DNA from 3 places in the Loigolactobacillus backii genome. Region 2 is predicted to be linked to each of the others. Evidence: predicted binding sites of a transcription regulator. Region 2 holds the regulator's gene; each other region holds the start of a gene.
The links. Region 2 encodes HrcA, which represses chaperone genes, less so after heat shock. Its sites were predicted from a motif close to TTAGCACTCNNNNNNNNNGAGTGCTAA; they were not measured.

Region 1 (11,285 bases), 740 kb from region 2:
TGAGTAAACGCCGAACATTTGCTATCATTTCACATCCTGATGCCGGTAAAACGACAATTACCGAGCAATTGCTGTTATTTGGTGGCGTTATTCGCTCTGCCGGTACCGTCAAAGGTAAAAAATCCGGCCAATTTGCTAAATCAGATTGGATGGCAATTGAGCAGCAACGGGGAATCTCTGTAACTAGCTCCGTAATGCAGTTTGATTACCAAGGTAAGCGAATTAACATTTTGGATACACCAGGCCATGAGGACTTCTCAGAGGATACTTACCGCACTTTGATGGCCGTTGATTCGGCAGTCATGGTTATTGATGCCGCTAAAGGGATCGAACCGCAAACTAAAAAGCTTTTTCAGGTTTGTCGGATGCGGGGAATTCCGATCTTTACGTTTATGAATAAAATGGATCGTGATGCCCGGGAACCGCTGGATTTAATTGCCGAATTAGAGGAATTATTAAACATTGAGGCGTACCCAATGAATTGGCCAATTGGCATGGGCAGGGATCTACGCGGTCTTTATGATATTTATAATCAGCGAGTGGCCCTGTATCATCCTGATGCAGATGGTCGGCAATATTTACCCTTGGATAAGGAAACTGGTGAAATCATTGGCGATCACCCGTTGAAAAAGGAATCGATTTACCAACAGGCATTAGAAAACACGCAGTTACTACTAGAGGCCGGTAATCAATTTGATACAGCCAAAATTGCTAAGGGAGAACAGACGCCAGTTTTCTTCGGTTCTGCCTTAACTAATTTTGGGGTTAAAACTTTCTTGGAAAATTATTTAGAGTACGCACCTGCACCGGCCGCGCATAAAACGCAGGATGACGACCTCATTGAACCAGTGGCAAGTGAGTTTTCTGGATTTGTTTTTAAGATTCAGGCTAATATGAACCCTAATCACCGTGATCGGATTGCTTTTATTCGAGTTTGTTCAGGTGAATTTGAGCGGGGGATGGATGTTACTTTAGAACGAACCCAGCGCAAATTGCGTTTGTCTAATTCAACGGAGTTTATGGCCAATACTAGGGAATCCGTGGAGTCGGCCGTGGCTGGTGATATTGTTGGCCTTTATGATACGGGTAATTTTCAAATTGGGGATACAATTTATACCGGTAAAAGGCACATTAAATTTGAAAAATTACCACAATTCACGCCCGAATTATTTGTTAAAGTAGATGCAAAAAATGTGATGAAGCAAAAATCATTTCACAAGGGCATGAATCAGTTAGTGCAAGAGGGCGCCATTCAATTGTACCGAACCTATTTAACTAATGATTATGTTTTAGGGGCAGTTGGTCAATTACAGTTTGAAGTTTTCCAATTTCGGATGAAGAACGAATATAATTCGGATGTGATCATGGAACCAATGGGCGAAAAGATTGCCCGCTGGATTGATCCCGCGCAATTAGATGAAAAAATGTCTTCTTCACGTAATTTATTGGTTCGTGATCAAAATGATGCGCCACTATTCTTATTTGAAAATGAATTTGCAGAGCGCTGGTTTAAGCAGAAATATCCGGATATTAAGTTAACTGAGAAATTATCAACGAATATGGTTTCTGCTAGTAAAAAGCATTAGCAACTTATTAGAATAGTGCAGTTTTAGGGCATAAAAATATGAGTCACAAAGTAAAAGATAAAGACTTTCCGCTTAACAAATTAATTGTTAAAGCGAAATAACCTTTTAACCTACTTTTTGACTCATTTTTTTGTGTCTTGTTAGGACCGCTCAGAAAGTTGCAGGCGCTGAATCGGTCGATTAAATAAATTAATTGGGGGTAATAAGTGTAAATAGTGCTCCTCGAGCCATGAAGCGTCCTCTAGCTCGTACCAAACACTGTTATTATTTAAAATCGTTCCCTTAATGATATTAACGATTTGGCCGTGACGAAGTCGGTGTAGGGGGTCGCCGTAGGGCTTTGACCAAGTTGTAACGGCCTGATCGCTGGCAAACGAGATGGCAGCTCGGCGCGATCCTGGAATAATTGCGGTTTGTCTAAATAGTGGTGGCGTTAACGGTTTTGGTTGCTGGCGAATAAATGGTGATTGTTTAAGCCGACTAGCGTGGACAACGGAAATCCACTGGCCACCAAGGTCATACCAAAGACTGCCATCAAAGATTTTGACCTTACGGAATATGCGCCAGATTGATTGCTTTGGTAGGCTAGACCGTAAAGGTGATTGACCAGGAAAGCGAAACGCTTGGACTTGAGTGCGAAGGCTAATGTAGCTGTCCAAGTAGCGCGTTGACCAAATGATAGCAGAGGTTTGATAAAAATAATTTACAATCTGGGTTTTGCCACTAAACTGGCCTTGGCGATTACTTGTCGCCCGAACAGCACGGTACTGCTTTAAGTGGAGGTGGTGGGTTTGGTAGGGAGCGCCTAATGTGCCTACTAAGTATTCAGGTTGGCGCAAAAGTTGGTGCTCTTGGTTAAAGTGAAAGACAATAACTGGGGCCGCAACTTGTTGGGCGTAGATTAATTGAATACTCGTTCGGGGATAGACAAAATAGCTGTGATAGTTTGTAATTGTGGCCAAATAATAATTATTAAATTCTGGGAAATTAACTTTAAACGCTTGGTTTAACTGGCCACTAAAAATTAATGGTTTAGCGAGTTGTTTACCGGTTTCAGTTAGGTAAAAGACAACGACGAGGGCAGATTGAACCGCCGGAATAAGTGACCGCGTTTGTGGCAAATAAGCCAATGATGCTTTGTTGCGTGGCTCAACTGCGGGAAGTTCAGGTGTGGAAACTTCAATTGAGGCGGGGACAGCCACTTTTTTAGGATTGAGCAAGCGTCGAATTAGGCGTAAAAATTTTCTCATCTTAAAATCCCCCTTTGCCGGTGACTGTTTATTAAATCGCTTTATTTTTAGTTTAGCAGTCTTTTCTAGTGGTGTAAAAAATTGTGTGTTAAATCATATTTTTAGATAGTCTCTTACAAATGGTTGCGGCCACGAAAAAAGTTAGGCCACCTTAGCCATAGTTATCAACGCAAAGGCGACTTAACTTTCAAACACGTTTACACTAAATTAGTCAGGGAAATACTAATAAAGCCATTGTCCAAACACGACCTAGCCAATTCAGCTACTAACTTTATTGTTGCGAGTAATTGAAATTTCGGCCAATTTATCTGAAATAATGGGTTTAACCTCGGCCTGGGTGAGGTGAACCAATTGATCTAACACGTAATCGATTTCATTTGTTTGGATATTGCGCGATCGATTAGTTAATAGAATTTCATCATGGTTTGTTGCCCTAGTGAAAATAACCGTTGTATTACCTAGTGAATAGACACGAACGTGATGAGCATCGGTACTATTTAGCTGATTGGTCACGACATCAACGTAACTATTTGTAACATCAATTAATTTCATAATCAGTGTGCCTCCTTAGACTAGTTCTTTCCTAATATTATAAAGAATCAGTTGCTAAAAGAGAATTATTATGCTTTTAAGTAATCCCGATAAGAATAGTGGAGCACGTTTTCGAAATAGATAAAGCAACAAAATAAGGCCAGGACTTTTGTCCTGGCCTCTTATTGTTTACGATCATTATTCTAGAACGTGCACCAAAAGTCTGGGTTCACGTGCCTAACTACAGCCAAATCCAATAACCATAGTCCGGTTATTGGATTAGCTTATGTTACGTAGTAAACCCAAAACCAACTTTTGTCCCACTTCCGTTAATCTTGGATCATTATTTAAGCTTTATCGGTTGCTGGTTGAATCGCTGGTTTCTGGGAGTCAATCACAATCTTATCCTTTAAGAGATGAGCCTCTAGTTCCTTTTCATCAGCGTGATCCAAATAATAATCAGCAACTTGGTCTTCAATTTGCTCTTGAATAACACGGCGTAATGGTCGTGCACCCATAGCAGGATTGTAACCTAGATCAACTAATTTTTCTTTGGCGGCTTCGGTGACGTGAATAGTTAAACCTTGGTCAGCAGTCATTTGGTTAACGTCGGCCAACATCAAATCGACGATCTTCAACAAATCTTTCTTCGTCAAAGAGTTAAATTCAACAATATCGTCAAAACGGTTTAAAAATTCAGGTTTAAAGTAATTAGAAAGCTGATCAATAATTGAATGTGTTTGGCCAGCAGCGGCAGCACCAAAACCAACATTAGCTTCGGCGTCACCTTGACCAGCATTAGAGGTCATGATGATAATCGTATCCTTGAAACTGACAGTTCGACCCTGTGCATCAGTCAAACGACCGTCGTCAAGAATTTGTAAGAACATGTGCATCACATCAGGATGTGCCTTTTCAATTTCATCCAGTAAAATTAAACTATAAGGATTACGGCGAACTTTTTCAGTTAATTGCCCAGCTTCTTCATAACCAACGTAGCCAGGCGGTGAACCGATTAACTTGGAAACCGAATGTTTCTCCATATATTCACTCATATCAAAACGAATCATGGAGTCTTCTGAGCCAAATAGTTCTTGAGCCAATTGCTTAGCCAGCTCGGTTTTACCAATACCAGTAGGGCCAACAAACAAGAAAGAACCAATTGGACGGCCAGATTTATTAAAGCCAATCCGATTCCGGCGAATCGCCCGTGCAACCTTGTTAACTGCTTCAGTTTGACCAATAACATGTTTGTCAAGGTCACTAGCTAATGTTCTTAATTGTTTCTGTTCTTTTGAATGTAATTCACCGACAGGAATATTTGTCTTTTCTTCGACAATTTGTTCCATGTCACTTTCACCAATGGATGGTGTATCCTCGCTAGCAGTATCGCTGGCTTGCATTTTAGTCAATTTTTTGACTTGATCACGATAGTAAGCGGCCTTTTCGTAATCTTCTTGCTTTAAAGCCTGTTGTTTTTGACTTTCAGCCTGTTGCATTTTTTCCTTAATGACTTTTGGATCAACTGTATTAATCGTTAAGTTCTTTTTAGAACCAGCCTCATCAAGTAGGTCAATGGCCTTATCTGGTAAGAAACGATCCTGAATATAACGGTTAGACAAGGTTGCGGCAGCATTGATTGCTTCATCAGTATACTTAACGTGATGGTAATCTTCGTACTTCTTTTGCAATCCCTTTAAAATCTGCACTGTTTCGTCTACAGTTGGTTCTTCAACGTGAACTGGCTGAAAACGGCGTTCAAGTGCCGCGTCTTTTTCAATTTTACGGTATTCATTTGATGTCGTTGCACCAACTAATTGGAAATCACCACGAGCAAGGGCCGGCTTCAAAACGTTACCAGCGTCCATTCCACCTTCGGCATTACCAGCACCCATAATTTCGTGAATTTCATCAATAAAGAGAATGACATTTTCATTTTTACGAACTTCATCCATTAACTGTTGCATCCGTTGCTCAAATTGACCACGAATACCGGTCCCTTGAACAAGTGAAACAACATCCAAGCGAATGATTTCTTTATTTTGTAGCTTTTGTGGTACTTGTCCGGCCACAATCTTTTGGGCCAAGCCCTCGACGACTGCGGTTTTACCGACACCAGCCTCACCAATGAGGACTGGGTTATTTTTTGTTCGACGATTTAGAATTTCAATGACACGTTCAATTTCTTTATCGCGACCAATGACTGGGTCAACTTTACCTTGCTTGGCTAAGTTGGTGAGGTTAACACCAAATTGTTCAAGTAGGCCACCATTACCATTTTTACCACCACGACCGTTACCGCCGTTACCACCGGCTTGCGTCTGGGGACCTTGTTGGAATGATTGGCCATTATTCTCAGGCATACTACCTTGGCCCATAGCCCGGAAAATGTCGTCTAAGTTACTAAAGCCAAATGGATCGCCAGTGCCAGCCGCATTAATTGGTTGACCACCAGTTGGGTTACCTTGTTGTTTCTTTAATAATTGGTAACAATTTTGACAAAGATCGATCTGTTGGCGAGTGCCATTGACATTTGTATATAAATGGATGGTTGCCTCGTTCTTATGACAGTTTTGACATAGCATCGACTATTTCACAACCTTTCATACATAATTATTGTCGTTATAGATAGGGTAAAAGGCAAAGGTTTATTTGACCATCTTTGACCTTCAAATGCATTATACAAATTAATGTTTTGAGATGCAAGGAATTAACACGAAAATTTGGCAGAAATATTTTCGAGTGCTAATTTCATTTCAAACATATGTCGTGTACACTATTATTATAGGATAGGAAAAGAAATGAGGCAAAGAAAATGACCGATTATAAAACACAATTAGCGGAACTAGAGGCCGGAAAAAGACAAATAATTGAGGTTTCTAAAGATGACTTTTACGCTTTTCGGACGGCTTGGTTGGATTATCCAAGACGTAAAAGTATTGTGGGGGAAGCCCATCGAGGCGGAAATGTGACCTATCATTATGATCGAACGGCGGGACAAAAATAATAATTTAGTAAGAAAACGCTAACAAACGGTATATACCATTGAAACGGCGAAAACGATTGCTAAATTTTTATTAAACATTGAAAATACTAAAGAAAACGGTCGCAAAGTGGTTGTCGAACTGTAAAAAAAATGGTAATGTTTAACAGTGAAAGGACAATCGAGTGATTGAAATGTCGTTTCGCCTTAGGGTACCAAAAAGGGAAAGCCCTAACATATCTTAATATATAAGTTGAAGGAGTATGATTAGTTATGGAAAAACGCGATTTTCATATTATTGCAGAAACAGGTATTCACGCACGTCCTGCTACATTATTAGTACAGGCTGCTAGTAAGTTTAATTCAGATGTTAACCTTGAATATAAGGGCAAGTCTGTTAACTTAAAGTCAATTATGGGTGTCATGTCGCTTGGTGTTGGCCAAGGTGCTGATGTATCAATTTCTGCTGAAGGTGCTGATGAAGCAGACGCAATTAACGCAGTTGCTGATACAATGAAGAAAGAAGGACTCGCAGACTAATGACGGAAATGTTAAAAGGGATTGCTGCATCTGACGGCATTGCACGAGCAAAGGCATATTTACTCGTTCAACCTGATTTATCATTTTCTAAAAAGTCGATTGATGACGTTCAAGCAGAAGTTGATCGCTTGCATAAAGCGGTCGCTGCTTCTAGTGCGGAATTAAAGTTAGTTCGCGAAACAGCTGCTAAAAGCTTGGGTGAAGAAGAGGCCCAAGTTTTTGATGCACACATGATGATTTTGGATGATCCAGAATTTGTTGGTGCAATTGAAAGTGGTATTAAGGATAAAAAAGTTAATGCTGAACAGGTCCTTAGTGACGTATCAGCTAACTTTATTCAAATGTTTGAAGCGATGACGGATAATCCGTACATGCAAGAACGTGCAGCAGATGTTCGTGATGTTACAAAGCGATTAATGAGCCATTTACTAGGTGTCACTTTACCCAATCCTTCGCTAATTGATGAAGAAGTCATCATTATTGCGCATGATCTTACACCAAGTGATACTGCTCAGTTAAACCGTAAATACGTTAAAGGATTCATCACTGATCTTGGTGGTCGGACCAGCCATTCAGCAATTATGGCACGTTCCCTTGAAATTCCAGCGATTGTTGGGACGGAAAAGGCAACTAGTGAGATCAAAGAAGACCAAATGGTTATCGTTGATGGTAACGGTGGTGTTGGGGTTATTGATCCTAGCGTTGACGATGTCAAAAAATATGATCAGGCGGCGAAAGATTTTGCTGCTCAAAAGGCTGAATGGGAAAAACTTAAAAACGAAAAAACCATCACAAAAGATGGTAAGAGTTTCATAACTGCAGCAAACATCGGTACGCCAAATGATGTACCTGCAGCAGTGGATAATGGTGCAGAAGCAGTTGGTTTGTTCCGCTCAGAATTCTTATATATGGATTCTGCTGAATTACCAACTGAGGATGAACAGTTTAAGGCCTATAAGGCTGCTCTTGAAGGAATGAACGGTAAGCAAGTCGTTGTTCGGACGATGGATATTGGCGGAGATAAGCATTTATCTTATTTGCCACTTCCTGAAGAAATGAACCCATTCTTGGGCTATCGTGCTATCCGGATTAGTCTTGATCGCCAAGACATTTTCCGGACGCAGTTGCGTGCTTTGTTGCGTGCTTCACACTACGGTAACTTAGCCATCATGTTCCCAATGATTGCAACCGTTAATGAATTCAAACAAGCAAAGGCAATTTACGAGGAAGAACGGCAGAAGTTAATTGATGCTGGTACACCTGTTGCTGATAAGATTGAAGTCGGTATGATGATGGAGATCCCTGCAGCAGCGGTAATTGCCGATAAATTAGCTAAATACGCTGATTTCTTCAGTATTGGAACTAACGATTTAATCCAGTATTCCATGGCCGCTGATCGTGGCAATGAGCATGTTTCTTACCTATACCAACCTTATAATCCATCAATTTTACGCTTAGTTAAGCGGACGATTGATGCTGCACATAAGGAAGGTAAGTGGGCTGGTATGTGTGGTGAAGCTGCTGGTGATCCAATTATGGTTCCAGTTTTACTTGGCCTTGGCCTAGATGAATATTCAATGAGTGCTACTTCGATCCTGAAGATTCGCAGTTTGATGCGGCGGTTAGACACTGCTGATATGAAGAAAATTGCCGATCAAGCAGTGACTGAAGCAGAAACCAATGAAGATGTCATTAATCTAGTAAAAAAAGCAACAAATCAATAGATGAAATTCAAAATGGTAAGAAATCGAGGCTCTTCGTCAACTGTTGTTGGTGAATCCATATTTCGAGTTCTAATCACTTCGTGATTAGGGCTCTTTTTGTTTTGATTTTGAAAACGTATAGTACTCGAGTTCTAAACCTCCAGAAGCTGCGATAGCCAAAACTGGCTCGTTTGATCGCCTTGATTTTATTATTAGAACCTTCCAAAGGACCATTTGAATAGTGTGTGGTAAAGGTGTTACGAATCTCATCATGATGGCTTTCAAGTGTTTTAATCGTGTTCTTCATTTCTTCAGAATACGTTTTGTTATTCCAAAATGCCGCATTGTAGTTATGCCAATCTTGATGTTGGACAGCTGACCGGACGCTGTTTAAGACTTGATAAGTTTGTTCTAGTTCTGAATCCAACGATAACAGCTGATGGACAACATCGGTGGCAGCCATCCAGTAAGGAAAATTAGTCCACTTTTTGAATTGTTCAAAGTTAAGCTGTTCAGTTGGTACTAACAACAGCTTCCAGTAGCGCTTAAGGGCGTGAAATTCGCGAGAAGACGGGGTAAACTTCTTCATCACCTTGATTCTGGTTTTGTTAAACGCCCGATTTAGGGCGTTGATAATATGAAACTTGTCCATGACCACCATGGCATTGGGGAACACGGTCTGCACAAGCTTGGGGTAGGTATAATTCATATCAGTCACAATAATTTTGACGTTTTCTCGGGCAGCTTGATCGAAGCGGTAAAAATACTTCTCTAGTTTATTGATGGTTCGATAAGGGAGTAAGTCGATTAATTCATGGGTTTCGCCATTCATGAACTCAAAGCTCATGGCACCAGTAGCGCTCTTGGTACTCTTCACCTCATCCATTAAGATGATCTCTGGTAAATAGTGCCAATTGGTTTGAAAGTCTCGTTCAGCGCGCATTAACTGGCGGCCCACAAATGAATCTGATGCCGATACTTCATTGGCAATGTGCTTCAAAGAGACCGGTTCACCGAGCTTCTCTAGGCATTCTTTGCGGCTGGTGTTTGAAATTGTACAGTGTTTCGGAACTGCCAATGTTTGTGCAAGAAAGTTGCCGTGACATTCTTTACAGTGGAAATAGCGGCGCTTTAAGGCTAAGATGACGGTGTTGCTCAGAACCTTCGAGAATCTGATAGTGGTATTGCGCCAGCCGTAGTTAATAATCTTTTGATCATTGATAATCCCGCACTTGGGACAAGCCTTCGGCGTGTAATCCAAGTGGCCAGTTAAGCGAATAACCCCGTCTTCTCCAGTTTCACCGTCAGTAATTTTTAGGTTCTCGTCAGCTATTCCTAATAATAATTTTGTAGTATCATGACACATAGGGCATTTCCTTCTTTCTGAAAAATCTTCGTGGTGGTTGACTTGGATGAACGGACAGGAAATGTCCGCTTTTTTATTCTAGCCATAAATAAAAAATCTGTCATCAGTAATAGATGAAAATCTATTACCAACAACAGATATTGTAGAACCGAAATCGAATTGATTTCTTACCATTTTTTATGCAGTGAGTTAAAGAAAAGTGGGTCTACACTTTCTGGTATTGGTGAATAACTAATACCGGTTTTTTGTCTGTTTTGAAAATCAGAAAAATAAAAAAGGACATCTGTCCTCTTTGTGCTACGATTTAATCGCCAAAACAAATCGAAAAGAGGAAATTCAGATGTCCCTAACTAATTCTATCTTATGCTTATTCGAAATAACAGACCCAAACTTAATTGTCACTGGTATTTCTAAAGAACGGTGTTCCACAAACCAACGTATTCATGTCGTCCATGCAACTTTGTCTTATCAACTTTTAAAGTGCCCACATTGTGGCCATAAAAGCTTAATTAAAAACGGAACTCACATGAGTCACCTGCGTTTAGGAACCTTATCCGGTGGTCGTTACGAAATGCATTTAAAACGTCAAAGATACCAATGTAAAGATTGTTCAAAAACCTGTGGTGCTAAAACTAAGTTGGTTAATCGTAACGAAACTTTCACACACAATATCAAACATCAAGTGATCGTTTTGGCACGCGATATGTTGACGAGTAAAGAAATTGCTAAACTTTGTGGAATTTCGCCAAGCAGTGTTCAACGAATCCTAAATGCCAATATTCACTTAGCCTATCGTGTTAAACATCTCCCAGAGAATCTTTGCTTTGATGAATTTCGTTCCTGTAATCACTGGATGTCCTTTAATTGTTGCGATGCCGTTAGTCATCGCCGAATTGTTACTTTAAAAGATCGGCTAAGTAAAGATATCATTGACTACTTTGAAGCTCGTTTTTCGGTTCAAGAACGTGCCCAAGTTCAATCAGTGACGATTGACATGAATGCTGAATATGGCAGCTTCATTCATCGCTTATTTCCCAATGCGGCCACGATTATCGATCGTTTCCATATTATTCAACTGGCTGGGCGTGCCTTAGATAATGAACGCACGCAGACCATTCGTACTATCCAAGATAAGCATTCACGAATTTATCATATTTTAAAATCTCAATGGCATTTATTTCATCTTGATGAAATAAAAGTTAATGATTCTAAGGCTGTTTATTTACGCGGAATTAACGAGTATATGACGCAACAAAACGCCATTGATTTAGCTCTAGACGCTTTTCCCAGATTTAGATCTGTGTATCAAACCTATCAAGGTATCTT
Region 2 (11,285 bases):
GGTGTTTGAAATTGTACAGTGTTTCGGAACTGCCAATGTTTGTGCAAGAAAGTTGCCGTGACATTCTTTACAGTGGAAATAGCGGCGCTTTAAGGCTAAGATGACGGTGTTGCTCAGAACCTTCGAGAATCTGATAGTGGTATTGCGCCAGCCGTAGTTAATAATCTTTTGATCATTGATAATCCCGCACTTGGGACAAGCCTTCGGCGTGTAATCCAAGTGGCCAGTTAAGCGAATAACCCCGTCTTCTCCAGTTTCACCGTCAGTAATTTTTAGGTTCTCGTCAGCTATTCCTAATAATAATTTTGTAGTATCATGACACATAGGGCATTTCCTTCTTTCTGAAAAATCTTCGTGGTGGTTGACTTGGATGAACGGACAGGAAATGTCCGCTTTTTTATTCTAGCCATAAATAAAAAATCTGTCATCAGTAATAGATGAAAATCTATTACCAACAACAGATATTGTAGAACCTTTTTATTTTGCCTTAAATTAAGACGTTACCAAGCAATAAAGTCAAATTTTGACGAAGTTTATACTTAGAGACATAAATTTAATTATTAGTGCGCACTGGAAGATTTATTTTGAATGATGGCTATTAAATAATTCGTAAGCAGTAAATAATCGACCGTTTAAAAAAGGCAAACCGGCTTCTCGAAATTGAGAAATCGGTTTGTCTTTTACATTACGCCACTATTTCTGGCTTCTATTCATTTGACGCTTTATTTCTATCTTGATGTCTTGCCCCAGAATAATTCCATGGTAAATAACCCTCTAGCTGGGCCAAATCGGTGAAACTAGGGTGTTGGGGCATTGTTTTTAATAAATAGGTGATATAGCCTCGCGGATCAAGCCCGTTAGCTTTAGCACTTTCCACTAAAGTTAACCAAATAGCCGTTGATCTTGCGCCTGCTTGGCTGGTACTGAAGAGCCAGTTCTTTCGACCAATCACCAGGCTCTTCATATTGCGCTCCGCCGCATTATTACTCCAGTCCATGATACCAACGTTGACTAGCCGCTCTAGTGTAGATCGTTGATCGATCGCGTAAGTGACGGCTTTACCCAAACGTGATTTAGGTAATACGTCGGCCGAATCGATCCACTGCCAGAATCGCTTCAATAATTTACGCACTTTACTACGGCGTCTTCGACGACGTACCCGGGGCGAAAAATGTTGCCATTGACGCTCCAAGGCAAACATCTCGTCAATTAGCGCTAAGGGAACACTGCTAATTGGCTTACCATTAGCTTGGGTGGCATCGTAAAACTTACGGCGCACATGCGCCCAACAACCGATACGCGTAACACTATTTTCTAACAGATTATAGCCGGTATAGCCATCACACTGCAGGATGCCGGTAAAGTTCCGATATAACTTTTGCGCAAAGGTTCCTGAACGCGTACTGCCATAAGCATAAAAAATGATTTGCTGCGGACTTTGTTTTACTGTTCTAGCCACCCACATATATGATTTAGCGGCTGCTGTTTTACCAGGCTCACGTAACACCTGCATCGGTGTTTCGTCACCCTGTAAATAACGTTGGTTGCTGAGTCGCTGCTGTAATAAATTATAAATTGGTTCGACCAACTGACTCGTTTTGATAATCCAGTTTGAGATTGTTGCCTCTGATAACGCAATACCCAAGCGCTGCCAATCTGCTAACTGTCGGTATAGTGGTGTTGCCAATAGAAACTTTTTATGAATGATCTCCGCGACTAACGAAGCCGAGGCGAGACTATGCGGAATTAAAGCGACTGGCGTTTGGGCTTGCACCAAATGAGCGCTGCCAGCTTCAAGCTCACATTCAGAACACTTATAGGTTTGCGTATAAATATGTTCTCGATAAAGTTTGGCCGGAATGAAATGCACCTCTTCACGAACAAACTTTTTCCCAACCGGTGTCAACTCGTGCCCATAGGCACATTGTTGCGTTGGTAGATCAATAACAGTTTCTCTTACTGGTAAATCACGACTTAGAGTTTCTTGCCGTGTCTTTTTGCGCTTTTTCTTTGCCGGTACTTGATCTGCGTCGCTTTGTTGGCCAGGTTGCTCTGGCGTGATAAAAACACCGTCATTACCTTCTAGTAGTGACAGTTGGTTAGGATCAATTTGTTCTGATTTTTGACCGTAAATTTTTTTAGTCAAGTAGGCAACCATTTCAGTTAGTTCCGCGACTTGCTTACGTAGCGCTATAATTTCTTCTTCGGGTGTCATTAGCTTTATCCACTCAATCCGTATTTGTTGAATTGAGTTTACCATGTCTTACACTAATTTGGATAGTTATTTTTTCTTCTTTCATGTCCAGGCGGACATGTTTGATGAATTGTCGCGTCTAATGACCAACCACTGAGTAATCGTGTCAACTGTTTAGAATTTAATTTACGGAGTGCATTCTGATCAGTCGGCCATTGAAGTCGACCGTTTTCGATCCGCTTATAAAGTAATAAAAAACCATCACCGTCCCAAAATAAGGCCTTAAAACGGTCTTTTCTGGTTCCACAGAATAAATATAAGGCGCGATTGTATGGATCTAAATCAAATTGATCTTGGATAACACCAGCTAAACCATCGATTCCCCGACGTAAATCGGTTTTTCCACAAACTAAAAAGACCTGTTGAATCTGTCGTTGATCAATTATCACCAGCGAACACCGCCTTTAAAACTGCCTCTAAAATATAGTTGTTAATTCGATTGTAAACTACGACCGATTTATTAGCATCAACTCTAATTTGCAGGGCTTTTGTTGCCATAGTAGATCGCGATTGAGAACCAGAATGATCCATTTTAATTTGAACAATATCCGGTTTATCCAATAAAAATCACCTCACCAATTATTTGATGAGGCAATCATAACTTGAATTAAATTATTTTTGAAGTCGGTCAGTTATTTACTGCTTACAATAATTCACGACCTGAATTACTTTTTTCAACACATTTATACTAAATTAGTCAAGAAATACCTAATAAAGCTATTTTCCAAACACTCCTGGGGTTAAACTACTCGTTTGTTTTGTAAAATAATATTTTTGTAAGAAAAAGGTTGTCCTGCCTTGACTTAATTCATGGAAGTTGTTATATTAATAATTGTGTTAGCACTCATAGATGCTAAGTGCTAAAGAAGAGGTGGTTAGAATGCTGACCAAGCGACAGTTACTTATCTTGAAAGAGATTGTTCGTTTGTATACTGAATATGGCCAGCCTGTCGGTTCGAAAAAGCTTCTTGAACAGTTGCCAATGCACGTCAGTTCTGCCACTGTCAGAAATGAAATGGTTCATTTAGAGGATATGGGGTTAATTGAAAAAACACACTTATCTTCCGGGCGCATTCCATCGATGAAAGGGTATCGTTATTACCTTGATCATTTAGTCGAGCCTAGCAGTGTAGACGCAAATGATATGGCAGTTATTGAAACATCCTTTGACCAAAGCTATCATGAGATTGATCAAATTGTTGCGCAGTCCGCTAAAATTCTATCAAGTTTGACTAGTTATACCGCAATTTCTTTAGGCCCAGAATTAAAGGAAGCACGTTTAACTGGTTTTCGTTTAGTACCACTGGACAATAACCAGGTGATGGCAATTTTAGTGACTGATAGCGGTGCGGTTGAAAACCAAATCTTTTCGATCCCTAATGGAATCGATAGTGATAGTTTAGAAAAGGTCATTCGAATTATAAACGATGAGTTGGTCGGCCTACCACTAACGAAAGTGATCAAAAAGCTGCATACAAGTATTCCGCAGCTTTTAACGCACTACATGATTACACCATCTGGTTTCTTAGATATATTTGGTGGTGTTTTGAAGAAGGCGGCTCAAGAACGCTTTTACGTTGGTGGTAAGATGAATCTAATTAATACTAGCACCATTAAGGACGTTAACCAATTAAAATCACTTTACGCCATGATTGATAAAAACGATGATTTGGCTAAGCTACTAGGGGAACCGGCGGATCAGCCAATTGAAGTACGTTTAGGCGATGAAATGACGAATGACTTACTGAAAAATTTTAGTTTAATTACCGCAACTTATAATGTTAGTGAACATGGACGGGGTATGATTGCACTTTTAGGACCGACTAGTATGCCATATTCACGAATGATTGGGTTATTAGACGTTTTTCGTGAGGAACTAGCAAAAAAAATTACTGATTATTATGCTCACTTTGGGGATGAATAGTCACTGGAGGTGAATGATTTGGCTAATAAAAAGACACCATCTACGAAACAACCAGAATTTCCATCTGAAAAAAATTTAGATCAAGAAACTACAGCGGCAACTACTGAAAAGGTAGTTAAAGGTGATAAAAAAGAAGCTACCGTTAAAAAAGAAACGGTTAGTGATGATGCGAACGTAACCAAGCAACATGAATTGGATCAAGCTGAAATTAAAAAATTACAGGCCTTGGTTGCTAGTAATGAAGATAAATATCTTCGTGCCGAAGCAGAAATCCAGAATATGAATAATCGTTTTAAAAAAGAACGGGAGCAACTAGCAAAATATGATGGCCAAGATTTGGCTAAATCCGTTTTACCTGTTGTTGATAATTTAGAACGTGCTTTGGCAATTGATGTTTCGGATCCAATCGGACGGCAGTTAAAAAAGGGTATTCAAATGGTCTATGACCACCTAGAGAGTGCCTTAAAAGAGCACAACGTTACCGAAATTGAAACTGAAAATAGAACTTTTGATCCGACTATTCACCAAGCAGTTCAAACTGTGCCCGTGGAGAGTGATCAAAAACCTGAGACGATTGTTAAGGTTTTACAAAAGGGCTACTATTTAAAAGATCGCGTTTTGCGACCTGCTATGGTAGTAGTTGCACAATAAAAATAAATATTAAATAATAAAAGAGGTTATGAGTTATGGCAAAAGTTATTGGGATTGACCTTGGGACAACTAACTCTGCAGTTGCTGTTCTCGAAGGTAAAGAACCAAAGATTATTACAAATCCAGAAGGTAATCGGACAACACCATCTGTTGTCTCTTTCAAAAATGGTGAAACACAAGTTGGTGAGGTTGCAAAGCGCCAGGCGGTAACTAATCCAAACACAGTTGCTTCAATCAAGCGGCACATGGGTGAAGCAGGTTATAAAGTTGAAGTTGATGGTAAGTCTTACACACCTCAAGAAATTTCAGCGATGATTTTACAATACATCAAGAAATTCTCTGAAGATTACTTAGGTGAAGAAGTTAAGGATGCCGTTATTACAGTACCTGCTTACTTTAATGATAGTCAACGCCAAGCAACTAAGGATGCTGGTAAGATTGCCGGTCTTGATGTTAAGCGAATTATCAATGAACCAACTGCTTCCGCATTAGCTTACGGGCTTGATAAAGGTGATAAGGACGAAAAGATCTTAGTTTACGACCTTGGTGGTGGTACCTTTGATGTTTCTGTTCTAGAACTTGGCGATGGTGTTTTTGAAGTTCTCTCAACTAATGGTGATACGCGTTTAGGCGGGGATGACTTTGATCAAAAGATTATTGATTGGTTAGTTGATAGTTTCAAGGCTGATAATGGCATTGATTTGGCCAAGGATAAAATGGCCTTACAGCGTTTAAAGGATGCTGCTGAAAAGGCTAAAAAAGATTTATCTGGGGTTAACGAAGCACAAATCAGTTTACCATTTATTTCTGCTGGTGATGCTGGTCCATTACATTTGGAAAAGACATTAACGCGGGCTAAATTTGACGAAATGACGGCCGATCTTGTTGCTAAGACTAAAGGACCTTTTGATAATGCCTTAAAAGATGCTAAATTATCTACTGGTGATATTGATAAAGTTATCTTAAATGGTGGTTCAACTCGTATTCCTGCTGTTCAAGAAGCTGTTAAAAAGTGGATGGGTAAAGAACCTGATCATTCCATTAACCCTGATGAAGCAGTTGCCTTAGGTGCTGCAGTTCAAGGTGGTGTCATTACTGGTGATGTTAAAGATGTTGTTTTACTTGATGTTACACCACTATCACTTGGTATTGAAACCATGGGTGGTGTCTTCACTAAATTAATCGATCGTAACACAACTATTCCAACAAGTAAGTCACAAGTATTTTCAACGGCTGCTGATAATCAACCAGCTGTAGATATTCACGTCTTGCAGGGTGAACGTCCAATGGCAGCAGACGACAAGACACTTGGTCGCTTCCAGTTGGCAGATATTCCGTCAGCACCACGAGGTGTCCCTCAGATTGAAGTTAAATTTGATATCGATAAAAACGGGATTGTTAACGTATCTGCTAAAGATATGGGAACACAAAAAGAACAAAAGATTACCATTAAGAGTTCTTCTGGTTTATCTGATGAAGAAATCGAAAAGATGCAAAAAGAGGCTGAGGAAAATGCCGATGCCGATAAGAAGAAAAAAGAAGAAGTTGATTTACGTAATGACGTTGAACAACTTATCTTTACAACTGATAAGACATTGAAGGAGCTTAAGGGTAAGGTCACTGATGAAGAGATCAAGAAGGCCCAAGACGCTGAAGATGCTTTGAAGAAGGCACAAAAAGACGACAATTTGGATGATATGAAGACTAAACGTGATGATTTAAATAAAATTGTCCAAGATTTATCCGTTAAGATGTATGAACAAGCCGCCAAAGAACAACAGGCTAAAAGCGATGCCGGCCAAGGCAGTGATGCCAAAGGCGACAATAAGAGTGACGGCGATGGTGAAACAGTTGACGGTGACTTTGAAGAAGTCGATCCTGATAAGAAGAAAAAATAAATCTTGTTGTTGCGTACCTTAATGAGTAGCAGGAAGCCAGGGCCATTGCGGCTTTTGGCTTTTTGTTTAATTTATGGTATGCTTAATTCGATTTTCTGCAAAGAATATTATTGGTTTAATTTATTGTGTCTAAATTAACTTAGATGAGATTGGTGAGCAATAATTAAATCGTTATAAATTAGGAGGTTAAGCATGGCGGAAGAACAACGTGATCCCTATGAAGTTCTTGGGGTAGCAAAAGATGCGTCCCAGGATGAAATTAAACACGCCTACCGAAAGCTTTCAAAGAAGTATCATCCTGATCTTAATAAGGCGCCAGACGCTGAGGCAAAGTTTAAAGAAATATCGGCTGCGTATGAAGTTATTGGTGATCCTGATAAGCGGGCCCAATATGATCAGTATGGTGCCGCGGGTCCACAAGGTGGCTTTGGCGGCGGTGGCGGTCAAGGCTTTGGTGGTTTTGATACAGGCGGTCAGAGTTTTGGCGGTTTTGATGATATCTTTAGTCAATTCTTTGGTGGCGGTGGTGGCCAACAACAGTCTAACCCATCGGCACCTCGGCAAGGTTCTGATCTACAGTACCAAATGGATCTAAAGTTTGAGGAAGCCATTTTTGGTAAGGAAACAACAATTTCTTATACACGTGAGGCGATGTGTCATACTTGTAATGGGACTGGTGCGAAGCCTGGTACTTCACCAGTAACCTGTCATAAGTGTCATGGTGCTGGCTATATTCAAGTTACTCGTCAAACACCACTTGGCCGGATGCAAAGTCGTGAAGTTTGTGATGTTTGTCGCGGTACAGGTAAAGAAATTAAAGAAAAATGTGCAACTTGTCATGGCTCTGGTCACGAACAAGAACGTCACAGTGTTAAAGTTAAGGTTCCAGCTGGTGTCGAAGATGGTCAACAAATGCGTTTATCCGGACAAGGCGAAGCAGGAACAAATAGTGGCCCTTACGGTGATTTATTCATTGTTTTCCGAGTTGCACCAAGTGATAAATTCAAGCGTGATGGTGCCGAGATTTACATTGAAGTACCAATTAGTTTTGTGCAGGCTGCGTTAGGCGATGACTTACAAGTTGATACGGTCAACGGCAAGGTCAAGTTAAAGGTACCAGCCGGCACTCAAACTAACACAACGTTCCGTTTACGCGGTCAGGGTGCACCACGATTACGTGGTAATAGCAAAGGTGACGAACACGTTACGGTCAAGGTAATAACGCCTAAACACTTAAGTAATGAGCAAAAGAATGCATTGAAGACCTTTGCTGTTGCTAGTGGCGATGAAGTGAGTCAGACCGAAGGCAGTTTATTCGATAAGATTCGTGAGACTTTTACAGGCGATAAAAAGAAATAAGAAACGACTAAAGAGTGAGCATAATACTGGCAGTTGTATAAACTAGGTGATGATGACCTAGTTTCGCGGCTAGGTTGGCTTACTCTTTTTTGAGTTATTTCCAGTATAAATTGCGTCGTCTTAGTCGGCTTGTTATAATTTAAACTAGAAAGTAGGTTGACGAAATGGATGTTGAACAAATGCATCAGCGCCAAAAGAATATTCGTAATTTTTCAATTGTAGCGCATATTGATCACGGTAAATCAACACTGGCGGACCGAATCTTGGAGCTGACGCATACCGTGGCTAAGCGTGATATGGAAAATCAAATATTGGATACAATGGATTTAGAACGTGAGCGTGGCATTACAATTAAGTTAAACGCCGTTGAACTAGAATACCACGCAAAAAATGGTGAGAAATATATTTTTCATTTAATTGATACACCAGGACACGTTGATTTCTCTTATGAAGTTTCGCGTAGTTTGGCAGCCTGTGAGGGTGCAGTGTTAGTTGTTGATGCTGCTCAGGGTGTTGAAGCACAGACACTGGCTAACGTCTATTTAGCGATTGATAACGACCTTGAAATTATTCCGGTGATTAATAAGATTGATCTGCCTTCCGCCGATCCAGAACGAGTGCGATCTGAAATTGAAGACGATATTGGTATTGATGCCTCTGACGCAGTTTTAGCAAGTGCTAAAGAAGGTATTGGGATTGAAGATATTTTAGAGCACGTTGTTAGTGATGTACCGGCACCAAGTGGTGATGTTCAGAAACCCTTGAAGGCATTAATCTTTGATTCAGTTTATGATAATTATCGCGGCGTTGTGTTGAACGTTCGTATTTTTGACGGACTAGTTAAGCCAGGTGATACAATTCAACTGATGCAAGATGGTAAAACATTTGAAGTGACGGAAGTTGGTGTTATGTCGCCCAACGCTGTTTCGCGGGATCAATTAATGGTCGGGGATGTAGGTTACATTGCAGCCAGTATTAAGACCATTCAAGACACGCAAGTTGGTGATACTGTAACACTGGCCAACAATCCGGCCGCAACTGCTTTAAAGGGTTATCGAAAGATGAATCCGATGGTTTATTCAGGTTTATATCCAGTTGATACAGCGAAATATAACGATTTACGTGAATCCTTAGAAAAATTACAATTAAACGATGCTGCTTTAACTTTTGAACCAGAGACTTCTGAGGCATTAGGTTTTGGTTTTCGTTGTGGTTTTCTTGGTTTACTGCACATGGATGTTGTTCAGGAACGACTTGAGCGTGAATTTGGGATGGATTTAATTACCACAGCACCTTCAGTAACTTACCACATTAATTTAACCGATGGTACGCAGAAGATAGTTTCTAATCCCTCTGAGATGCCTGATCCAGCGGCAATTAAGTCAATCGAGGAGCCCTTTGTGCACGCCTCCATTATGGTGCCTAATGATTATGTTGGCGCCGTGATGGAGCTATCGCAAGATAAACGGGGAGAATTTGATACGATGGAGTACTTAGATAATAACCGAGTAAATGTTGTTTATCATTTACCGTTATCAGAAATTATCTATGACTTTTTTGATCGCTTAAAATCCAGCACAAAGGGTTATGCCTCCCTCGATTACGATATTGAAGGTTATCGTGAGAGTAAATTAGTTAAAATGGATATTCTATTAAACGGAGAATCAGTTGATGCGTTGAGTATTATTGTTCATCAAGATTTTGCCTTTGGACGCGGTAAAGAAATTGTTGATAAACTAAAAACAATTATCCCACGCCAACAATTTGAGGTGCCTATTCAGGCTGCTATTGGGAACAAAATTATTGCGCGGACCAACATTAAAGCTTTGCGCAAAAACGTTTTGGCCAAATGTTACGGTGGGGACGTTTCCCGAAAGCGCAAATTATTGGAGAAGCAAAAGCGTGGTAAAAAAAGGATGAAGCAAATTGGTTCAGTAGAGGTTCCCCAGGAAGCCTTCATGGCCGTTTTACAAACTGGTGAGGAAGAAACGCATAAAAAATAAAGCCTGCTTAGAGGCTTTATTTTTTTGATATTAGGCAATTAATTAAAATTGTAATCTGTATTTCGAAAACTAATCTTAGATTATTTTTACTGTTAATCCGTTTTGGGTGAACTTATTCACCTAGAACGGATTTTTTAAATGATAACCATAACTACTTGGTTGTCAAATAAGCCTGTCATCTTCATTAAGTGATACGGATGAAACTTCGTGGCGTTTTAGGGCAGTATGACCACAATCTGAAGTAATTACGTACTTATCTGCTTGGCCAATATTGAAGAAATTTCGGGCCGTGGTTTCGGGCCGTGGTATTGATTACTGCATCGTCGGTGATCACCTTAACGTTAGCAATCTGTTTTAGCGTAAGTGTTTTTCCAGAATTTAGATTTACAGTTAATGTGTGTGCCATTTTTTCAACTCCAATTTAATTAAAATTTATTATAATAATAAGATAGCAATGATTAATGACTAAATGCAAAAATAACGCTTTATTTTAAGTGAGGGGAATGAGGCTGGGACAAACGTCCGCTTTTTATTTCCAAACTTTACTCTAGAACGTGCGTCAAAACCGACTTTTTGTCTCACTTTGTGTAATTTATTAGTGATACGTAAAATTAGCGTAGTATTATTGGTGTGATTTCTAGTCTCGTAAATCGTAAAAGGTAGTGCTTGCTATAATTTTATTAAGTTGGTAAAAACTTTATTGATCTAAGGACCGTTTTTCGTGTCCATTAGCATAGAAACAGAATGGGACCTGCCTTAAGTTGTTTTCGATGAAAATACGCAGTGGTTAATGGTTTTATTTGTTTTTTGTAGTTTTTTTTAACAAAATTAATTTGCCGAGTTTGTTTTGCCTTTTGATCATATTTAGTTAAGTGATAAGTAGTAATAATTTGATTAAGTTTCAAATTGAGAGTGTCAATAATTTTGTGTAAATGAGTAACTCTTATTCGCACGATTAAATAACCAATTTCAAAACATTGATTCTAATGTATCTTGGCATTGTTTGAAACCACGATGAGACTTACCAAAGTTCTTATCGTTGTAGGCCAACATCTGTGTGACTAGGAAACGATCCAACGCAGCTTCATTTGGAAATTGTTCTTTCACTTTGGTTTTTCGCTTAATTGATTTGTTGAAAGATTCAATAAGATTGGTTGAGTAGATCGAGGCTCTAATACTTGTCGGGAAATCAAAGA
Region 3 (11,285 bases), 600 kb from region 2:
GAGTATCTGGTAACGTAATTTGGCAACAAGAATTAAATCAGGCGCTAAGGCTTCAAGCCGCGCTAAGTCCTGGTGCATCACAATCCTCTTCCTTAGTGGGACAATTATTCCCCACTGTGTCATCTAGCGACCCAATATGGCCAAAAAACAAAGTGCACAGTACTTTCTCTGTCCACTTAGACCACAACTCGTATTATAGCAAAACTGATTATGAATGCAAGGTTCTAGCAACGATAATTCTTAGCTTAAAAACCACTTCAAAAATTACCATTTTTTTAAAACCGTTTTCTTTTTGAAGATGACGGTATTCCAAGACTTTCACGATATTTTGCGACGGTTCGGCGGGAAATTGAAATATTTTTTTCTTCCAAAAGTTTTACTAACTTTTGATCTGACAATGGCTTCTTTTTATCCTCAGCGTTAATCAATTGTTTTAACCGTTGTTGAACATTATCGGCGGAAAATTGATCCCCCACCGATCCACCAACTGCATTTGAGAAAAAATGGCGTAGTTCGAACACGCCAAAATCGGCCTGCAAATACTTACCATTCACACTACGACTAATCGTTGATTCATGTAAATCTAGTGTCTGCGCAACATCCCGTAACATTAGTGGCTGCAGCGGATGATCTGGCCGTAAGAAGAAATCGATTTGGCGTTGAACAATAACCTGACCAACACGTAAGATAGTGTCACCACGCTGCACTAAACTTCGCTTTAACCAATCAAATTCTTGTTTCTTTTCCTTCATATAGTCGGTTACTTCTTGGTCCTTAGTCCGTACCATTTGGTTAAAATAATGTTGTTGAAACATTAATCGGGGTCTTCCTGAACGCGTTGGCCTAACACTCAGCCGGTTGTTAGCCTCTTTTTGAACCAACAAATCGGGAATAATATAATTATTCTGATTTTGCGTAAAAATGGCTCCTGGATTTGGTGACAGTGTCTGAATATAATCAAGAATATGTTGAACTTCTGCCAACGTTGTTTGATAGCGCTTAGCAATTTTATCCCAGTTTCGGTCAACGAAGTCGTTAAAACTCTCCTCCAAAACGATATACGCCAAATTAGGTGCAGTATTATCTTCCTGAATCTGTAATAATAAACATTCTTGAAGATCACGTGCGCCAACACCAGGCGGATCAAGTTGTTGCAATAAAGTTATAGCGTCCAAGAGTTGCAACTGATCGGCGCCAGTTTTTTCCGTTGCGTCGGCCAAGGAGATTTTTAAATAGCCATTAGAATCAACGTACTCTAATAAAAATAAGACGAGATCCCGCAGCGGTGTATCCCGCAAAGTTAACCGGACTTGTTGGAGCAGATAATCAAACAATGACGATGGTGTGTCCGGAATTGCGTTCATATAGTTATCAGTCCGATTGCCAGTCAGTGAACTCGCAGTTGTTCCCCCAGAGTAATCAGCCTTGAGTTCAATCAATGGATTTTCGAGACTTTTCTGTTCAAGAAACTTTTGTAACCCATCTACGCTAAACTGTAGCATCTGGATTGACTGTTGTAGTTGCTGGGTCATAACAAGCTTTTGTACTTGTTTTTGCTGTTGGCTCATCGCCTGTTTTAACGGCATAAAAATTCCTCCCAACATTCTTTTAGATTATACCTTGTGTTTTGAGGATAATTCCGGTAGAATATTCTGTGTTGCTTATGCGCCTGTAGTGTAATGGATATCACGTGAGATTCCGGTTCTTGAGATGGGGGTTCGATTCCCTCCAGGCGCATCAGTTAAGCTGCCTTTACGGGCAGCTTTTTTATTACCCAAAATTAAAAATGAGTTGTATCATTAGTAATTATTATACGTTTTCTCTACCTGTGGTACAACGTCATTGCTTTAGAAAAAATTAGCGTTAAATCATTTGACCTTTTTTGACCAATGTACTAAACTGGCATTACACTTAATTGAGTGCTAAAATTATATCGAAATCTATTATTCACTTAGGAGGTCACACTATGTTAGTACCTACAGTCATTGAACAAACTTCACGAGGCGAACGTTCTTATGATATTTACTCTCGCCTTCTGAAGGATCGAATTATTATGCTTTCTGGTGAAGTTAATGACCAGATGGCCAACTCCATCATTGCTCAACTTCTTTTCCTTGATGCACAAGATTCAGAAAAGGATATTTCCATTTACATCAATTCGCCAGGTGGCGTTATTACCGCCGGCCTCGCAATTTTTGACACAATGAATTTTATAAAATCAGATGTACAAACAATTGCAATGGGCATGGCAGCTTCTATGGCTAGTGTTTTATTAGCCGCTGGTACTAAGGGCAAACGATTTGCCTTACCAAATTCGACTGTACTTATCCATCAGCCTTCTGGTGGCGCTCAAGGTCAGCAAACTGAAATTGAAATTGCGGCCCAAGAAATCTTAAAAACACGCAAACGGATGAACCAAATCTTGGCTGATGCAACTGGTCAACCAATTGAAACAATTCAAAAAGATACTGACCGCGATAATTACCTTACCGCTCAAGAAGCTAAGGATTACGGTTTGATTGACAGCATTATGGTCAACCAAAAATAAGCATTAACTAATTGGAGACCGGGATAAAAATCCTGGCCTCTTTTTATTTCCGAACTTTACTCTAGACCAACTTGATAAAGTTAGCGGTCATTGATTGGCCCCTAGAAAAGTTGCTACTATAAAAAGCGTGAAATAAAGTGCCATTATTGTAGTTAGTCAGTGGACTAGCACAAGATGGTACCTTACTTCACGCTTTTTTAATTAAGAAACAGCTCTACCTTGCCGTAAATTATCCGCTACTTCATTTAGTTTTCGTAAACGATGGTTGATGCCCGATTTAGAAATGGCACCACTAGGCACCATTTCCCCTAGCTCCTTCAACGTTATATCGGGATTGCCCAGCCGCAAAACCGCAATTTCTTGCAATTTAGCCGGCAAACTATCCAAACCAGCAACCGCGCTAATATACTTAATATTCTCAACTTGGCGGGTTGCCGCATCAATGGTTTTATTAAGGTTTGCCGTTTCGCAGTTAACTAGGCGATTAACTGAATTTCGCATATCACGAACAATCCGGATATCCTCAAACTTAAGCATTGCATTCGTTGCACCTATCAACTGTAAAAAATCGGCAATTTTTTCTGCCTCTTTAAGATAAACAATAAAGCCGCCCCGTCGTTCTGTCGTTCGAGCATTTAGGCCAAATTGATTAATCATAGCAGCAACCTTTTGATTATGCTCTTCATAAAGTGAGTAAATTTCAAGGTGATAGCGACTTGTTTCGGGATTATTCACTGAACCGCCAGCTAAAAAAGCACCACGCAAATAAGAACGAATTTTTTGTTCAGAATTAAGGACCTCTAATGATGGCAACGTTGATAGCGTTGAAATGCCATCCAAAATATGCAAATCATTTAAAACTTTATTCGTTCCCTGCTTTAACCGGACAATATAAAGATTATTTTTTTTGAGCTTCATTTTGCGGCGAACAATTAATTCACTTTCAACTGCATAATTTTGTTTTAACAGTGTGTACATTCGCCGGGCAATTGCCGGATTCTCCGTTTGTACATTTAAAATGAATTGGTGATTAAAAATACTTAATGAACCATTCATTCGAATTAAGGCCTCTAACTCCGCCCGGGCGTGTTCCCGGTGCACTTCAAGCGTTGTTAGTTCTTTCTTTACTTCGCTAGCGTAAGAACTCATTTTATCACCTCAGAAGGCTGCGATGCTAAATGAAGTAGCTCATGAGCTACCTTATCGCCGTCGTGAAAAACACCATGATCACGTAACTTTAAAAAATCGTCCGAAATCACGCGACAACTTAATTCACGTAGGCCGTGAAAATCATGTTGCACCTGGACCAAATACTCATCGTACTTCTGGTGATCCATATAATTGTCTGGAACAGGCTGGGTATTAACCAATACCGTATTAACAAAATTAGCGCCTAAATGTTGGTTTAAAACGCGAACGTGTTCAGCATCCGTAAAATGCTCCGTCTCACCTTTTTGCGTCATAATGTTACAAACATAGACAACCTGCGCCTTGGTTTGTTTAACTGCTGTTCCAACATTCTCAATCATTAAGTTGGGTAAAATACTTGTAAACAAACTACCAGGACCTAAAACAACAATGTCGGCGGTCATAATTGCATTGATCACTTCTTTAACGGCGTGAGGCTTTTTCTGTCCTAGCGCTGAAGTGACCCAAACACGTTCAATTTGTTTACCGGCACCGGTAATTTCCGCCTCGCCGGCAATATCGCTGCCATCAGAAAAATGAGCGTTCAAAATCAAGGGGTCATTACTAGCTGGATACACGTGCCCGTCAATCTTCATCATCGTTGACAATTCCTGAACTGCGTCGAAGATTCCTGATTTCATTTCTGACAACGCCGCAATAATTAAATTACCAATTGCGTGACCAGCCAGAAATGAGTCATTACTATTAAACCGGTACTGAAAAATATCCAAATAAAGTTGTGGTAAATTCGACAAAGCCGCCAACACATTACGAATATCACCTGGCGGAACGACGTTAACGTAATCCCGAATAATACCCGACGAACCGCCATCATCTGCAACGGTGACAACGGCCGTGATATCAGCGTTGAGCTTGTGCAAGCTTTTGAGGATAACTGGTAAACCAGTTCCACCACCGATCACCACAATTCGTGGCTGTCGATAATTTGTAATGTGCTTTGTCATGAGCGATTCACCGTTTCCTTTCGTTTATTAACGTCACGGTGGGTGACTTCCACGGCGTATTGCTGACCTAAATCAGCCCCTAGCCGCTTGGCAATGGCAACAGAACGGTGCTGTCCGCCTGTACAGCCAATCGCTATCGTCAAATTCGTTTTTCCTTCATTTTGGTAACCAGGCATAATTGTGTGCAAGAGTCCGCTAAACCGTTCATAAAACTCCTCAGTAGCAGGCTGTTGCATAACATAATTATAAACTGGCTCGTCTAATCCAGTTAACGGTTTAAATTCGGGCACGTAGTAAGGATTGGTTAAAAAACGGACATCCATCACAATATCGGCATCAATTGGTAACCCGTACTTGAAACCAAACGAAATAACTTCAATATGAAAAGTCGCCACATCTTTTAACTTAAAATTCTCAAATAATTTCTCGCGTAATTCCCGGGGCGTTAAAGTGGTTGTATCCACAACTAACTGTGCCCGCTGCTTAATCTCATTCAGTAGTGCACGTTCTTTGGAGATGCCGTCCATTAGTCGGCCTTCCATTGCCAGTGGGTGTGAGCGCCGTGTTTCTTTGTACCGGGAAACTAACTCTTCATCGGAAGCATCTAGGAAAAGAATCTTAGTGGTGACAAAACTAGTGTTGTCCAAATTAGCCAACATATCGTTAATTTCATCGTAAAAAGCACGTGATCGCAAATCAATCACTAAGGCAATCTTAGTGACTTTACCTGATTCTTTAACCAGTTCCCAAAATTTAGGAAGTAAACCCGGTGGCATATTATCGACACAAAAATAGCCTAAATCTTCAAAGCTCTGCATTGCAACGGTTTTGCCTGCACCGCTCATACCAGTAATAACAACTAAATTTAGTGCATCAGCCATTTTAACGCTCCTCTTTAAATTCGCTCAAATTTTAATTCATCTGCATGTTCCAATATTAACATACCGGGCGTGTCATGCATAGTAACTAATCCTACTGCTTTCGAGCAAAGGCAATCATTAAATAATTTAACCCAAAAATCAAAAAATAAATACTTACCATGAAACTAAGTGAAACCATTGATAATAGCGGATTTAAAACTAATATAAGCGCGGCGATAATGCCTAAAATATTAAGAATCACCGATAACCAATAATAGCCGGCACCAAATAGTCGTAGATGTCGCGCCGTTATAAGCCCATTAATCGAATCAATCAAGAACCAAAAAGCAAATAAGTAACTTAATAGCAGCACACCAGTTGTAATGTGCGCCAAGAAGATAAAACCGACAATGATATCCAAAATTGCGATTACTAGACTAACCCGTGCAAGTTGGCCAATGGTTTCACGCATGGCCTGATAACTCGATAAGGTGGTCACCCCACGCACAATTGCACTGATTGCAAAAATAATAACAATACTCGACAAAGCAAGTCGTGGTGCGACGGTAACAAAGTAAGCAGCAATCAAAAAGATAATTCCTGTAATTAACTCTGACCAATCAAAACCCCATTGACGTTTTTTACTAAACAATTTCAACACCCCTTTCAAGTTAGTTAAATGATAGTGGTTTCTGTGTAAAAGTGCAATTTTAACCAAAAAAATCTGATTCGACAAGGCACATCGAATCAGATAAATAAATGCAGCTAGCATTGGGGAAAGATTAATTTTCCTTGCTTGCAAATACTTTTAAGGAGACCATAACAAAAGTCCTAACCGTTCACTATTTCCAAACACTACTCTAGAACGTGCGCCAAAAATCTAGGGGCACGACTAATCCATCTTAAGTAGCGCCTTAGCCGCAGCTATTTGGCGCTTAATTTGTTTAAATCCAGTGCCACCTAGAGAATTACGGCGTTCAACCGCGGTCTTTGGATCAAGTGCCAGATAAATATCTTCCTGAATTAATGGCGATATTGCTTGATAATCGGCCAAACTAACGTCCTTTAAGTATTTATGTTCCTTTAAACACTTCAGCACTAGCTCCCCAACTAACTCGTGTGCTTGCCGGAATGGTAACCCCTTACTTGCTAAATAATCCGCCAATTCAGTCGCATTAGCAAAATCATGGGTGGTTGCGTAGGCCATCTGTTCTTTTTGGACTTTTAAAGTTCCCAACATCCCGTTAAAGACCGTCAGTGATTGTTCGACTGTGGTTACCGCGTCAAACATACCTTCCTTGTCCTCTTGAAAATCTTTATTGTAAGCTAACGGTAACCCCTTCATAACCGTTAGGAGACCCATTAAATCACCGTAAACTCGCCCCGTCTTACCACGAATTAATTCGGCCATGTCTGGGTTCTTTTTTTGCGGCATAATCGAACTACCCGTCGAATAGGTGTCATCCATCTCCAAATAGTGAAATTCTTGACTATCCCAAAGCACAATCTCCTCGCAAAAGCGCGACAAGTGCATCATTAATTGCGCACAGTTACTGAGAAATTCTAAAATAAAATCACGATCACTGACTGCATCGAGACTATTTTGGTATACGGCCCCAAAACCTAATTGTTCGGCGGTATAGTCCCGGTCAGTCGGGAAAGTTGTTCCGGCCAACGCCGCAGCACCAAGCGGTGACATATCCGTGTGCTTTAAATTAAATTCAAAACGATCATAATCGCGCCTGAACATTTCAAAATAAGCCAATAAATAATGCGCGTAAGAAATTGGTTGCGCGTGTTGCATGTGGGTGTAACCAGGCATCAACGTTTCAACGTTATCCGCCGCCTTTTTTACAACTGTTTCTTGTAACTGCTTAATGAGCGGCAAAATTTTATTAAGGTGTTTCTTCAAATAGAGGTGCATATCAACAGCAACTTGGTCATTACGACTACGAGCCGTATGTAACTTACCGGCCACAGGACCGATTAAATCGGTCAATAATTTCTCTAGGTTCAAGTGAATATCTTCATTTTCAATGGAGAAATGTAACTCTCCGGCTGCCAACTTGGTCTGCAATTGGTGCAGTCCAGTTGTAATTTGGTCGGCCTCGTCAGCCTTAAGAATCCCGGTCTTTTTTAACATCGCTACGTGCGCCAATGAACCGATTAAATCTTCTGCTGCCATTTTCTGGTCAAAATCAATCGAAGCACCAAACGCCTGAACGTATTTACTTGGTTCCGCTGTAAAACGGCCACCCCATAATTGATGATTTTCTGCCATAGTTATCCTCCTAAAATATACTCAGCTACCTTAAAGTAGCTTACAAACTTCGCTTAATCTATTTTCAAATTACTGAATAATAAAAATCGTACTTAAATCTATCTTAGTGTGATTTTAATGAAAAAACGAGCCAAATTAAACCACCAACTACTGTTAATAATAGTTGAACCAACAAAAAAGAGCTAGGATAAGTTCACGATACTCCCAACTCTTTTTGCACTGCTTTTAATCTTTTGCTTTTTCCTGAACCTGAGTATAAACCTGAGTTGGTAGGCCCCATAACTTAATGAAGCCTACAGCAGCGTCTTGGTCAAAGGTATCAGAAGAAGTGTAAGTAGCCAAATTCTTATCGTACAGAGAATATGGTGATTTACGTCCTTCAACAGTGGCGGTTCCTTTATATAGCTTTACCCGAATTGTCCCCGTAACAACCTTTTGTGTTGTCTTTAAGAAAGCAACCATTGCCTTGAAAAGCGGTGAGAACCAAAGTCCATTATAAATGGTATTAGTCATTTGACCTTCAATTGTTGGTTTAAAATGAGCCAAATCACGTTCAAAAGTGAGGTCTTCTAATGCCTTATGTGCCTTAATTAAAACCATTGCTGCAGGTGCTTCATAAACTTCACGGGATTTGATCCCAACCAAACGATTCTCAATGTGATCAATCCGCCCAACACCATGTTTGCCAGCTAACTTGTCTAATTTAGCGATTAAATCAACTAAATTTAATTGCTCACCATCTAGGGTCACTGGAACACCCTGTTTAAAACCAATTTCAACGGTCGCCGGTGTGTTTGGTGCGTCCTCAACAGCATTAGTTATCGCGTAAGCATCAGCGGGTGGCGTTACCCATGGATCTTCAAGCACACCAGCCTCGTTGGCCCGGCCCCAAAGGTTCTGGTCAATTGAATAAGGGCTATCTAGGTTAATTGGCACTGGAATATTATGTTCTGTAGCATAATTGATCTCTTCTTCCCGTGACCATTTCCAATCCCGAACTGGTGCTTCAATCTTCATTTCTGGTGCCAAGGCCCGAATTGCAACTTCAAACCGAACTTGATCATTACCCTTACCCGTACAACCATGGGCAATGGCCGTTGCACCTTCTTTATGTGCCACTTCAACTAATTTTTTAACAATCAATGGTCGGGACAACGCAGAAACCAAGGGATATTCACCCTCATACAAAGTGTGTCCCTGCAAAGCAATTAAAGCGTAATCGGCTGCAAATTCGGCGCGGCAATCCAATGTATAAGATGCAATTGCCCCCATCTTTAAGGCCTTTTCTTTAATGAAAGTCATGTCCTTGCCAACTTCACCAACATTAATACAAGTCGCAATCACATCGTACCCTTTGTCGATCAACCATTTAATTGCAACTGACGTATCAAGTCCACCTGAATATGCTAAAACAATTTTTTCCTTTGCCATCAATTATCTACTCCTTTAACGTTAAAAATAATTAGGTTATTACTTGGTTTCCACCAGTTTCTAATGTTATTTATTTTGCTTTCATTAGTTTCTAACCTTTACGATGATATTAGCATATACCCTTATTCAGTTTAATGCAACTTTTTTATATAATTATTCATAAAAAAGTAGTATATACCCCTTATTGTGTATATTTCTTATTTTGTTAACCATAAAATAACTACAAAAAAAGTAAGAACCCCTGGAATAATTAAAATGGCTCTATACTTTTTCCTGTTGATAGTTTACAAATGGTAAACTATTAACAGGATTTTTGTGCAGAAAAAGAGCTCACAGCTCTCATCCAAAAATCTACCCACCACAAGTATCATTTGAAAGGATATGAGAAAACCGTGAACCCTATAGACAATCATATAAAATTTGCGCTCAGTATTAAAGACCCAAATGTCATTTTTTTCGATTATGGTTACGAATACAAACAAAACAGACGAATTAAAGTCTATCGCGCAACTGTCAAGACCGGCCTTGAACGTTGCCCCCAGTGTGGCTTTGATCAGTTCAATCATAATGGTCACTACCTTTCCCGGGTGACCTACCTAGCCGCCAACGCCAGTGAGCCGGTGTACCTAGAACTGCATAAAGAGCGCCTGCTTTGTAAAAACTGTGGGACTAGTGTGATGGCAACGACCGAGCTAGTTGATAAATATTGCAATATCTCCCGGGCAACTCGCCAAAAGATCTTTATGCATTTACAAGATGATCGGACCCAAAAGAGTATTGCTTGTGACAATAATGTCTCACCCAGTACTGTTTGTCGCTACCTAGATAAATATGATGATCTCTTTCGCCGGAATTACAACTATCTGCCAGAACATTTAGCGATGGATGAAGTACGTGGTGTTGGCGGTGTCCTGCACTTTATTTGTATTAACGGTGCTGGTGATCATGAAATTCAACAGATCCTGCCGGATCGGTTGAAACAAAACATTATAGCTTACTTTAAGCAGTTTCCGCTCAGCGTGCGTCAGCGCGTTAAAACCGTGACTTTAGACCTTAATAGTTACTACCAAGACATTGTTAAAGTCGTATTCCCCAACGCTAAGATCATCGTCGATCGGTTTCACATTATCGCCATGATGACCAGAGCGTTCAACCAAAGTCGCGTGCAGCTTATGAAACAATATTCTAAACGGACCAAAGAATATCGGATCCTAAAATTCGCTTGGAAACTGTACTTAAAACATTGTGATGACCTGGAGGTTAAACAATTATTTTATGATCGCCATCTGCGCCAACAAGTAACCCAGCAAGAACGCGTTCAGTTGGGTCTTGAGCTTGATGAAACGTTAGCGAACACCTACACCATCATGCAAGGCATCATGACTTGTCTAAAAAATTACGATAAAGATGGGCTCGTGATCTATTTATATCACAATGAGCAACTCAGTCCCAAAATGAAGGCCACACTAATCACTTTCAAGAAAAACCTAGAGATCATCCTCAATGCCAGTGAATCAAAGTATTCGAACGGTCCCATTGAAGGCATCAATCGCATGATCAAACAGATCCAGCGAACGGCCTTTGGTTTTCGCAACTATCACCATTTAGTTTCACGGATCAAACTACAACAAATGCGCACCAAACCAAATAAAAAAACAGCATTAGAAGTTGCCTAACTTCTAACACTGTAAAATTGGCTATCAACAGGATTTGACAGAGAGCCATTAAAATTGGCTAAAAGCACAATTTTAACGACAACAGTGTCCTTACTATTTTTAAACCCTACTTTTTAGTTTTTAGCGAGTTGACATCAAAACGTGGTCGTTTTGCATCACGTTCTAAAATTGGCTTCAAATATTGACCAGTATAACTTGCATCAGTTTCGGCGATCTTTTCAGGCGTTCCAGTTGCAACAACATAACCGCCTTCCGCACCGCCTTCAGGTCCTAGATCAATTAAATAATCGGCCGTTTTAATAACATCTAAATTGTGTTCGATGATTAAAACTGTGT

Region 1: AYR53_RS12095 (ATP-dependent Clp protease ATP-binding subunit) is a predicted target of HrcA. The motif match lies at 6,090-6,116, and genes of this name have one in related genera.
Region 3: clpP (ATP-dependent Clp endopeptidase proteolytic subunit ClpP) is a predicted target of HrcA. The motif match lies at 1,900-1,926, and genes of this name have one in related genera.

Annotation. Positions count from the first base shown of each region.
Region 1 covers NZ_CP014873.1:2,619,049-2,630,333, reverse strand. The annotation lists gene AYR53_RS12110 (peptide chain release factor 3) at 1-1,586, shown strand, start outside; gene AYR53_RS12105 (MucBP domain-containing protein) at 1,727-2,836, opposite strand; gene AYR53_RS12100 (DUF1827 family protein) at 3,095-3,388, opposite strand; gene AYR53_RS12095 (ATP-dependent Clp protease ATP-binding subunit) at 3,715-5,952, opposite strand; gene AYR53_RS12090 (hypothetical protein) at 6,183-6,374, shown strand; gene AYR53_RS12085 (phosphocarrier protein HPr) at 6,624-6,890, shown strand; gene ptsP (phosphoenolpyruvate--protein phosphotransferase) at 6,890-8,614, shown strand; gene AYR53_RS12075 (ISL3 family transposase) at 8,688-9,959, opposite strand; gene AYR53_RS12070 (ISL3 family transposase) at 10,300-11,285, shown strand, end outside.
Region 2 covers NZ_CP014873.1:1,882,734-1,894,018, forward strand. The annotation lists gene AYR53_RS08520 (ISL3 family transposase) at 1-324, opposite strand, end outside; gene tnpC (IS66 family transposase) at 707-2,215, opposite strand; gene tnpB (IS66 family insertion sequence element accessory protein TnpB) at 2,269-2,643, opposite strand; gene AYR53_RS08535 (hypothetical protein) at 2,633-2,815, opposite strand; gene hrcA (heat-inducible transcriptional repressor HrcA) at 3,135-4,178, shown strand; gene grpE (nucleotide exchange factor GrpE) at 4,197-4,829, shown strand; gene dnaK (molecular chaperone DnaK) at 4,865-6,727, shown strand; gene dnaJ (molecular chaperone DnaJ) at 6,920-8,086, shown strand; gene lepA (translation elongation factor 4) at 8,251-10,089, shown strand; gene AYR53_RS08565 (IS256 family transposase) at 11,059-11,285, opposite strand, start outside.
Region 3 covers NZ_CP014873.1:2,481,736-2,493,020, forward strand. The annotation lists gene AYR53_RS11280 (sugar-binding transcriptional regulator) at 1-78, opposite strand, end outside; gene rpoN (RNA polymerase factor sigma-54) at 276-1,586, opposite strand; tRNA gene AYR53_RS11290 (tRNA-Arg) at 1,666-1,737, shown strand; gene clpP (ATP-dependent Clp endopeptidase proteolytic subunit ClpP) at 1,967-2,548, shown strand; gene whiA (DNA-binding protein WhiA) at 2,750-3,697, opposite strand; gene AYR53_RS11305 (gluconeogenesis factor YvcK family protein) at 3,694-4,701, opposite strand; gene rapZ (RNase adapter RapZ) at 4,698-5,582, opposite strand; gene AYR53_RS11315 (HdeD family acid-resistance protein) at 5,674-6,213, opposite strand; gene argH (argininosuccinate lyase) at 6,454-7,842, opposite strand; gene AYR53_RS11325 (argininosuccinate synthase) at 8,068-9,273, opposite strand; gene AYR53_RS11330 (ISL3 family transposase) at 9,666-10,949, shown strand; gene uvrA (excinuclease ABC subunit UvrA) at 11,056-11,285, opposite strand, start outside.